DNA from 3 places in the Agromyces molybdatiresistens genome. Region 2 is predicted to be linked to each of the others. Evidence: predicted binding sites of a transcription regulator. Region 2 holds the regulator's gene; each other region holds the start of a gene.

Region 1 (3,246 bases), 1.7 Mb from region 2:
GCACCGTCGTGCGGTGCGCGACCTGCGATCACGTGCTCGCAGTGCTCGTCGACACTGGGGAGCGCGCCTGGATCGACCTGGGCGGCGTGACCGCGATCGAGGTGCGGCGCTGAGCTGACTGGACCGGCGCTTGCGCCGTCGGTCCGGCCCACCGGCCGTCGGCCCGGCCCGCACGCCGTCGGCCCGAGGAAGCCGGAGGGGTGCAGCCGTCCGCGGCCGCGTCGGTCCCACCGCCTGCGATATCAGGGCGCCGGCTTCGCGCAGGGCATCGCCCCGTTCCGATCAGAAGGGTGGCGCATCGTCCTTCGCCGAGGCGGCTGCGCGTGGTGGAGCACCGTCGGTCCGCCGTGGGTCGGTTGCGCCCTTCTCGCTTCGAGGGTCGCGACGCGACCGGTCCGGCGAGGGTGTCTGTGTCTGTGTCGGTGTTGGTGTCGGTGTCGGTGTCGGTGTCGGTGTCGCCGTGGGCGTGGGTGGTCGGAGCCGACTGGTCGCCGTCGGCTCCGAGGGCGCGACCGCTGGTGTCGCCGCTCCGACTCGCGCCCCGGCGACGGGAATACGCACCGCCGGCTCGGTGACGTGAACTCGCCCCGCGGGAGATCGCCACTCGAGCGCGCCGTCCGCTCGATGTCGAAGCGACCAGGACGTCTGGTGCTTGAGGTGGTGGTGCGCCGGGCACAGGTGGGCGAGGTTGTGGAACGCGGTGGGATTGCCGTCGGCCCAGTCCTCGGAGTGATCGATGTCGCACCCGACCGCGGCCCGGTTGCAGCCGGGGAACCGGCACGTCTGGTCGCGCACGCGCAGCCAGCGCGCGAGATCGGCGGGCGGACGATACGTCGTGCGGTCGACGTCGAGCACCGTGCCCGAAACCGGGTGCGTGAGAAGCCGGGTGAACGACGGCGCGTGCGCCGCGAGTTCGCGGGCGACGTCGGGCGAGATCGGCCCGTACCCGTCGAGCCCACCGGGCGAGAGGTCGTGACCGAGGAGTGTCATGACGGGAACGGTCACGTGCACCGTCGGCCGGATGGTCGCGGCTGCGACGTGGAACGCGTCGCCGACAGGAGGGACGCCGTTCAGCAGGAGGTCGCGCACGATATCGGCGCGCAGCTGATCTGGCGTGCGCGGGTCAGCATCGCTCGCCGTCCCGGCCTCTGAGCCGTCGACGGCCTCGACGCCGACATCCGATCGACCGGACGACGTCGTCGACCGACCGGATGCCTCGGCCGCGACTCGCACGAGGCGGTTGCGGATGAGATGGGCGTCTTCGGCCGGGAGGTAGACGTGCAACCACGCCATGCCGTCTCGGGCGGGTTCGAGCTCGACCCGGCGCTCAGCCCGGGCTCGGGCATGTCGTGACGCGAGCGTCTCGGCGAGCACCTGCTCGCGAAGGCGGCGAGCCGTGCGGCGCAGCGTCGGGGCGGTGACGGTCTCGGCACGCGTCGCGAGTTCCGCATCGAGCCGCGAGAGTGCCTCGGGGTCGTCGAGATCAGTGGTCTCGTCGACGACCACCCGCGCATGCGCCTCGTCCAGACGCCCCGAGCGGAGCGCGTCGAGCGTCGCGGGCAGTCGAGTCGACAGCGTCCACGCCTCCGAGACGAGTCTCGTCATCGTTCGCTCCGGAAGCCGGAGGGCGGTCGCCAGTTCGGCGATGACCGCCCGCCGCGCCATCTCGCGCCGCCCATCTGCATCGAGTCGAGAAGACGTGAACGCCACGGCGTTGCTCATGGCAACGTCGACGGCGAGGTTGATCACGTCGACGCGCATCGCCGCCTGCATCGCCTCGATTCGCCGCGTCGTCACGGCGGCGTCGACGAGGTCGGCGAGGCTCTGCTGGGCGCGCGCGTACGGGGAGAACTCCGGCGCGTGGGCCGCCGACTCGAGCTGATCGGCGAGTGCGGTGGCCATGCATCGAGCCTACCGAGATTCGAACATATGTTCTCGTGTTGTGGAGAACTCGCTGCACCAGGACCAGTCCGGGCTGCAGGCGAGTCGAACGTGCGACTGCCGACGGCCGCATGGTCGTGGAAGGCTGAAGGAGTGTGGATCGCATGGATCGAGTTCGACCTCCTCCTCGGCGACGTGCACTCGCTCAAGCAGAAGCGCTCGGTGCTCCGGCCGCTCATCGCGGAGCTGCGGCGGGTGACCGAGGCATCCGTCGCGGAAGTCGGCAGCCATGACCTGCATCGCCGCGCCGCCGTCGGGCTCGCGGTCGTCTCCGGCGATGCCGGCCACGCGACCGACGTGCTCGACCGTGCGGAGCGTCAGGTCGCCGCGCACCCCGAACTGACGTTGCTGTCCGCGCGGCGCCGGATTCGGCGCAGCGACGACGACTGACCACGGGCAGTGTCGACGAGTGGTGCGATACCGAAACCCGGATGTCGCGGCTCACGCCACGCGCATCCCGTCCTTCCACGTCTCGGCGACGAGCGGGACACCGGGTCGATACGCGAGATGGACGTGCGAGGGCGCATCGAGCACCGCGAGATCGGCGCGCGAACCCGGTCGCAGCGCGCCGACATCCGTTCGCCGGAGTGCTGCCGCACCGCCCGCCGTCGCGGCCCGCAGCGCCTCGGCCGGCGTCATCCCCATGTCGCGGACCGCGACGGCGATGCAGAACGGCATCGAGCTCGTGAAGCTCGAACCCGGGTTGCAGTCGCTCGCGAGCGCGACGGTCGCGCCGGCGTCGATGAGGCGCCGCGCGTCCGGGTAGGGCTGGCGGGTCGAGAACTCGACGCCCGGAAGCAGGGTCGCGACGGTCGACGACCCGGCGAGCGCCGCGACGTCCGCGTCGGTCAGGTAGGTGCAGTGGTCGACGGATGCCGCGTCGAGCTCGACCGCCAGCCGGACCCCCGGCCCGTCGCCGAGCTGGTTGCCGTGCACGCGCACGCCGAGGCCGGCGGCGCGGCCCGCCTCGAGGACCCGCCGCGACTGCGCCTCCGTGAACGCGCCGCGCTCGCAGAACGCATCGACCCAGCGGGCGTGCGGAGCGCACGCCTCGAGCATCTCGCCGACGACGAGGTCGACGTAGGCGTCGGCACCGGGCCCCTCGGGCTCGCGGAACTCGAACGGCACGACGTGCGCACCCAGGAACGTGACCTCGTCGGTGACCTCGGCCGCGAGGCGCGCGAGGCGCTCCTCGTCGGCCACGCTCAACCCGTAGCCCGTCTTGACCTCGAACGTCGTGGTGCCCTGGCGGTGCAGTTCGGCGACGAAGCCGGCGAGACGCGCCCGCAGGTCGGCATCGCTCGC
Region 2 (3,246 bases):
AGTAGCACCCGCCCCACACCCCGTTGTGCTTCTGCGCGAGCGCCAACCACGCCGGGAAGGTCTCGGGAGTGAGTGGCTTGATCACGTGCGACGTCGTTGCGCCCATATCACCGGCCCCATGTGTCGGGCCAACGCGGCGATGTCGATGCGGAGGATCGCCCGCCGCGCGTGCCATGCCGTCATCCTGCCAGCATCACCGATCGATGTCACGGCTCTCATCGCCCACCCGAAGACCGGTCGAACGTCACGCAACCGGCGCCGGAGCAAGCACGAACGCGGAACGCGGAACGCGAGGCGACGGCGCGGCGCTGTTCGCAGACGACCTGCCCGGCTCGCTGCCCTCTTGAGCCCCGTCAAGAGTGACACCGCACCGCTCGGCGAATCGTGACCGTTCGTCTCCAGGGCGGTTCGCCCGCATGCTCGGCCCTTACTCGCCCGCCGGAAGCACCAGCTGCTGGCCGGGCTGCACCACGGCGTCGTCGAGCCCGTTCAGGCGCATGATCTCGAAGATGACGTCGCGCGGGTCGGCCGATGGGGCGATGGACTCGGCGATGGCCCAGAGGGTGTCGCCGGCGCCGACCTCGATCGTCTCGAACGCCACCACGGTTCGGCCGTCGTCGATCCCGGCGACCGCGCCGCCGCTCGAGAGCACGCCCACCAGCACGCCGAGCGCGATGGGCAGTGCGGCCAGGGCGGTGACCACGACCCGACCGCGCCGGGTGAGCCTCAGTCGGGTGCGCGCCGTCGACGAACCGAACGCGGGCATCGTCTGAGCCGCACCCGCGGCCCCCATCACCACTGCACTCATTCCGCACCTCCCGTGGCTCCAGCCCCGCATCCGGCCCTCGGCCGGGAGGGCCGGATACGAAGCTGTGTTCCGAATATATCTTCGAAGATTCGACGCCGCAAGCACCGGAAGTGGGATTTCCGGGGCCGGATTCCGCGACACACTCGAACGGATGTTTGTCGCGCGCGTGCGAGGCGGATACAGTTTCGAATGTCCGACGACAGTCGAACATCGACCACCGACATCCGGGCCGACGCGGTCCCGACGAGAGGCGAGGCACGTGAGCATCGACATCGACCAGGCACGCGGCGCGAGCGGCCGGTCGCGTCGGCGCAAGACGCTGAGCCCGAAGCAGCTCGCGATCCTCGAGGCCATCCGCGCGTCGGTCGCCGACCGCGGCTACCCGCCGAGCATGCGCGAGATCGGCGACGCCGTCGGCCTCTCCTCGCTCTCGAGCGTCACGCACCAGCTGAACCAGCTCGAACTCGCCGGCTACCTGCGACGCGACCCGAACCGCCCCCGCGCGCTCGAGATCCTCATCGACCTTCCTGGCACCGAGAACCGCTCGCCCTCGGTCGAGCCGGCACCGGTCGGCGACGCCGCCATGGTCCCGATGGTCGGGCGCATCGCGGCCGGCGTGCCGATCACCGCCGAGCAGCAGGTCGAGGAGGTCTTCCCGCTCCCCCGCCAGCTCGTCGGCAAGGGCGAGCTGTTCATCCTCAAGGTCGTCGGCGACTCCATGATCGACGCGGCCATCTGCGACGGCGACTGGGTCGTCGTCCGTTCCCAGAAGACCGCGGAGAACGGCGAGATCGTCGCCGCGATGCTCGACGGCGAGGCGACGGTCAAGGTCTTCCGCCAGCGCGACGGCCACACCTGGCTGCTCCCCCGCAACTCCGCGTTCGAGCCGATCCTCGGCGACGAGTCCGAGGTGCTCGGCAAAGTCGTCGCGGTCCTCCGCACCGTCTGACGGACGGCCCGGCACTCAGCGCCCGGCAGCGACCGAAGCCGGAGACGACGAGGGCGGATGTCGCGGGCTCACCCCCGCGGCATCCGCCCTCGGTCCTCGGGTCAGGCCGTCGCGACCGCGACCCCTTCGCGCACGGAGCGCGTGGCCTCGACGATGTTCGCGAGCGAGGCGACCGTCTCGTCGTAGCCGCGGGTCTTCAGGCCGCAGTCGGGGTTCACCCAGAGTCGTCCGGCGGGCACGCCGTCGACCGCGCGCTCGAGGAGCGAACGCACCTCCTCGACGCTCGGCACGCGCGGCGAGTGGATGTCGTAGACGCCCGGGCCGACGCCGTGGTCGAAGCCGCTCGCGGCAAGGTCGCCCACGACCTCCATGCGGCTGCGCGCCGCCTCGATCGAGGTCACGTCGGCGTCGAGCTCGCGGATCGCGTCGATGACGACGCCGAACTCCGAGTAGCAGAGGTGCGTGTGCACCTGCGTCGCGGGCGCCGCGCCGCCGGTGGCGAGGCGGAACGAGCCGACCGACCAGTCGAGGTACGCCGGCTGGTCGGCGCGCTTCAGCGGAAGCAGCTCGCGGAGCGCGGGCTCGTCGACCTGGATGACGCGGATGCCCGCCGTCTCGAGGTCGCGGATCTCGTCGCGGAGCGCGAGCGCCACCTGCCGCGCGGTGTCGCCGAGCGGCTGGTCGTCACGCACGAACGACCACGCGAGGATCGTGACGGGCCCCGTGAGCATGCCCTTGACGGGCTTCTCCGAGAGCGACTGGGCGTACTCCGACCACTCGACCGTCATCGGCGCGGGCCGCGACACGTCGCCCCAGAGGATCGACGGCCGCGTGCAGCGCGAGCCGTACGACTGCACCCAGCCGTGCTGCGTGACCGCGAAGCCGTCGAGGAGCTCGGCGAAGTACTGCACCATGTCGTTGCGCTCGGGCTCGCCGTGCACGAGTACGTCGAGGCCGAGGTCCTCCTGCAGGCGGATGACGCGGGCGATCTCCTCGCGCATCAGCTCGCGGTACGAGGCATCCGTCAGCTCGCCCTTCACGAGGCGAGCGCGGGCGCGCCGGATCTCGGCCGTCTGCGGGAACGAGCCGATCGTCGTGGTGGGCAGGGCCGGCAGCGCGAGGTCCTCCTGCGCGGCCACCCGCTCGTCGTAGGCGGCGCGCGCGAACGCGCTCGCGTCGAGTGCGGCGAGGCGGTCGCGCACCGCGGGCACGCGCACGCCCGGCGCCGCCTCGCGGTCGGCCAGGGCAGCGGATGCCGCGTCGAGCTCGGCCTCGATGGCGTCGCGCCCCTCAGCAAGACCGCGCGCGAGCGCCGCGACCTGCTCGACCTTCTGGTCCGCGAACGCGAGCCAGCTCACGAGGCGCGGGTCGAGCGCGGTCTCCTCCGTCACGTCGTGCGGGACGTGCAGCAGCGAGGTCGAGGTCGACACGGCCACCGACCCCGAGAACGAGCGGAGCGCCTCGGCGCGCGCGAACGCGTGCGCGAGGT
Region 3 (3,246 bases), 760 kb from region 2:
AGGCGAGGGACTTGGGACGGGTCGATGTGTGGTGGCGGGATGAACCAGACCTCGGTCGGGCTGGCGTGGATGTGCCAGCCGTCGCGGTGGATCATGTGGTGGCAGAAGGAGCAGAGCAGGACTCCGTTCGAGAGGTCGGTCGGACCGGTGTCCCGCTCCCACCAGTCGATGTGGTGCGCTTCGACGTAACCGATGTTCTGGCCACAGGAGGCGCAGCCGCCGTCGCGTTCGCCGAGGGCGAGGCGCTGGGCCTTCGTGAAGAGGCGGGCGGCGCGGCCGAGGTCGAGCGGGAGGCTGTCGCCGCCGAGGACGGCGGGGATGATCTCGGCGTCGGCGGCCATCCGGCGGGCGGTCGCGGCCGAGATCGGCCGTTCGAGGCCGTCGATGCCGGCGTGCCCGAGCTCGTTGACGAGGGTGTCGAGGTCGACGCGCACGATCATCGTGGTCTTCGCGAGCGGCGTCGCCGTCTGGGTGCAGCCGAGGGTGTGGCGGGCGAGCGCGGCGAGCGCGTCGGCCTGGATCTGCGGGATCGTGCGGTGGTCGTCGATGACCGGCCGCAACTCACCGGCGCCCAACGCAGCTCCGTCCGGGCGAAGCTCCACGGCGCCGAATCCAGTTCCGTCCGCGCCGCCGCCCGCGGCTTCGTCAGGTCGGCGTCGGCGCAGCGCGTCGCTGACGAGCGCGTCGATCGCGGCCTTCACGGGCGCCGCGCTCTCGGGGTCGAGCCGGGCATGCAGGTGCACGATGCCGCGCGCGTCTTCGCGCATGGTCAGAGAGCGCTCCATCCGGAGCTCGTCTTCGCGAGGCTCCACCCCGTCGGGGTCGAGCCGCGCCTCGGCCTCGCGCACCCCGCGCGAGAGCGTCTCGAGCGGCACTCGCTCGGCGAGCTCGACCAGGGCGTGCTCCACGACATCGGCCTGGCAGACATCGGCGCGCATCGACACCCGGTCGAGCATGGTGGTGATCGCGGACGCCGCCTCGAGACTGATGGTCGCCGCCTGCAGGGCGGCAGCGACGTGCGGGTGCCGCGCCGGCATCCGCTCGCCAACGAAGGTCTGCCGCTCGGTCGTGGCGACGCCGACGGCGATCAGTCGTTGCGCGTCGGCGCGCGACCCGCCGGTGGCCGCGGCGACGAGTCGCACCGGATTGTGGAAGCCCTGCGCCTTCGCGAACCCCACCTCCCCGAACTCGGGCCCGGACCGCTTCGCCACCTCGGCGGCGACGCTCGCGAACAGGGCGTCGACATCGCGCCGCACCTTCGCGAGCCCGTCGACGGCCTGCATGAGCCCGGCATCGCCCATCTGCTCCGCCTCGACCTGCGCCGACCCGCGGATGGCGCCCCACGCCGGCATCGCGCCGACCCACGCGTCGCGAAGCGCCGCCAGATCACGCTCGAGCGCGACCAGAGCGCCCGACGCCGGAGGCGTGTCGGGCGCGAGTCGCGGGGGCTGTTCCATGACTCCATCCTGCAGGTACCCACCGACATCCGCTCGCACCGGAAATCGCGTTCGATCAGGCATTCTGCCTGTGGATGAATCGCCCGAACCCGTACCTGTGGAGGAGGAGTGCACGACTCCCCGTGGGCGCGAGCGCGCCGAGTCAGCCCGTCCAGCCCCGCCGTTCGGCGACGATCGCCGGGGTCATCCGCGAAATCAGGTCGAGGGGGGAGCGGGTCCGCGTGACGGAAGGTCACCGAGTCCTTGCCCGACCGGTACGGCGCCACCTCCGACTCGAGCGGCTCCGGCAGCGGGGGAACGAGGTAGACGCCGATGTGCCGCTTCCATCCGGCGAAGTGGAGCGCGTACCGCCCGCCGAGCATCACCGCGGCGAGGCCGTAGCGCATCCGCTCCTCGGGATCGGGCACCTCGGCCCGGATCGCCCCGCGAACCTGCGCGACCCGCGCGGCGATCACGTCGGGGAACGACGCGACGCACTCGTCGACGCTCTGGACGGTCATGAGGGGAATGGTGCCAGTGCGGATGCCGCTGCGCCGCCCGCTCGCCGCCCGCTCGCCTGACGCCTGCCTTCCGAGCTGATGCCGGGCTGACGCCGGCTCAGGCCGTCGCCGCGAGCGCGCGCACGGCGCGCTCGACCGCGGGACGCACGTCGAGCTCGGGGTCGACTGTGAGTCGATGCAGGGCCAGGCCGTCGCCGAGGGCCATGAGCGCGCGCGCCGCCGGCACCGGGTCGGGGATGCCGGCTGCGGCGATGAGCCGGTCGGTCCACTGTTCGAACTCGCGACGCTGGCGGCGCAGTGGTTCGAGCAGTTCGGGGTCGGCGGCGAGTTCGACGAAGAGGGCGTAGCGCGCCCGGGTGCGGGTCGCGGCCGGGCCGGTCTGCACGAGCAGCACGGCGCAGAGTCCCTCTGCGATCGAGTCGGGCGTCGGCTGCTCGAGCAGCTCCGGCGCGAAGTCGGCGCGCTCGAGTTCGGCCATCCAGTCGATGATGCCGGCGAGCAGCGCTCGCCGGGTGCGGAACCAGTTCGAGGTCGACCCTGCGGGCAGCCCGGCCCGTTGATCGACGCGCGCGTGGCTGAGTGCCCGCACGCCGTCGGTGCCGAGGACCTCGACCGCCGCCTCGAGCGCTCGCTCCCTGGTTGCTGCAGCCATCGGCGCCCCTCACGTCGCGTACGTCCACGAGTCTCGCACGGGCGCGCGTGGCGCCGTGGCATCCGTGTGCGCCGTGGCATCCGCGGATCGCGTCGGGGTCGGCGGGCCGGGCTCAGTCGGCTCGCCGGATCCAGTCGAGCGTGAGGTTCGCGACCGCGTCGGGCGCCTCGGCGGGGAGCAGCTTGCCCCCGTCGTCGACGAACGCGAACTCGACGTCGTCGGCGAATCGCTTGGGGTTCGCGCAGAGGCGGCGGATGAGCGGCTCGTCGAACCTGGTGTCGACCCGGCCGAATGCGAAGAGCGTCGGGACGGTCAGTCGCATCCGCTTGTACACGCCACGGCTCAGCCGCATCGACTCGGGGATCACCATGCCTCGGTAGAGCTCGCGGACCGCCTGGTCGATGGCGGGGCGCTGCATGGGTGCGAGGTGGGCGTCGATCTCCGCGGCAGACGTGGGTCTCGCGTTGTACTGATCGGCCCACACGCCTCGGAGCGAGCTGCCGGGGCGATGCCAGAGCAGCTTCGGCATGTGCCGGAAGGCGGCGATGAGCTTGGGGCTGAACGAGATGAATCCGGGCGGCACCGAGAGCTGAACCGCCCTCACCACGCGTTCGGGGTGGGCGTAGGCGAGCTGCAT

The links. The regulator LexA, encoded in region 2, represses DNA repair genes until DNA is damaged. The targets are predictions, from matches to a motif close to TCGAACANNTGTTCGA.
Region 1: the regulator LexA is predicted to act here: its motif matches at 1,922-1,937, upstream of ACULK2_RS15550 (HNH endonuclease signature motif containing protein).
Region 3: the regulator LexA is predicted to act here: its motif matches at 1,509-1,524, upstream of ACULK2_RS04270 (HNH endonuclease signature motif containing protein).

The regions. Positions count from the first base shown of each region.
Region 1 covers NZ_CM188258.1:3,370,210-3,373,455, reverse strand. Annotated here, with positions in the region: gene ACULK2_RS15555 (DUF6510 family protein) at 1-113, shown strand, start outside; gene ACULK2_RS15550 (HNH endonuclease signature motif containing protein) at 283-1,902, opposite strand; gene ACULK2_RS15545 (DUF503 domain-containing protein) at 2,035-2,331, shown strand; gene hutI (imidazolonepropionase) at 2,383-3,246, opposite strand, start outside.
Region 2 covers NZ_CM188258.1:1,695,054-1,698,299, reverse strand. Annotated here, with positions in the region: gene ACULK2_RS07760 (GNAT family N-acetyltransferase) at 1-106, opposite strand, end outside; gene ACULK2_RS07755 (LysM peptidoglycan-binding domain-containing protein) at 428-808, opposite strand; gene lexA (transcriptional repressor LexA) at 1,080-1,757, shown strand; gene metE (5-methyltetrahydropteroyltriglutamate--homocysteine S-methyltransferase) at 1,859-3,246, opposite strand, start outside.
Region 3 covers NZ_CM188258.1:930,946-934,191, forward strand. Annotated here, with positions in the region: gene ACULK2_RS04270 (HNH endonuclease signature motif containing protein) at 1-1,457, opposite strand, end outside; gene ACULK2_RS04275 (TetR/AcrR family transcriptional regulator) at 2,055-2,609, opposite strand; gene ACULK2_RS04280 (alpha/beta fold hydrolase) at 2,722-3,246, opposite strand, start outside.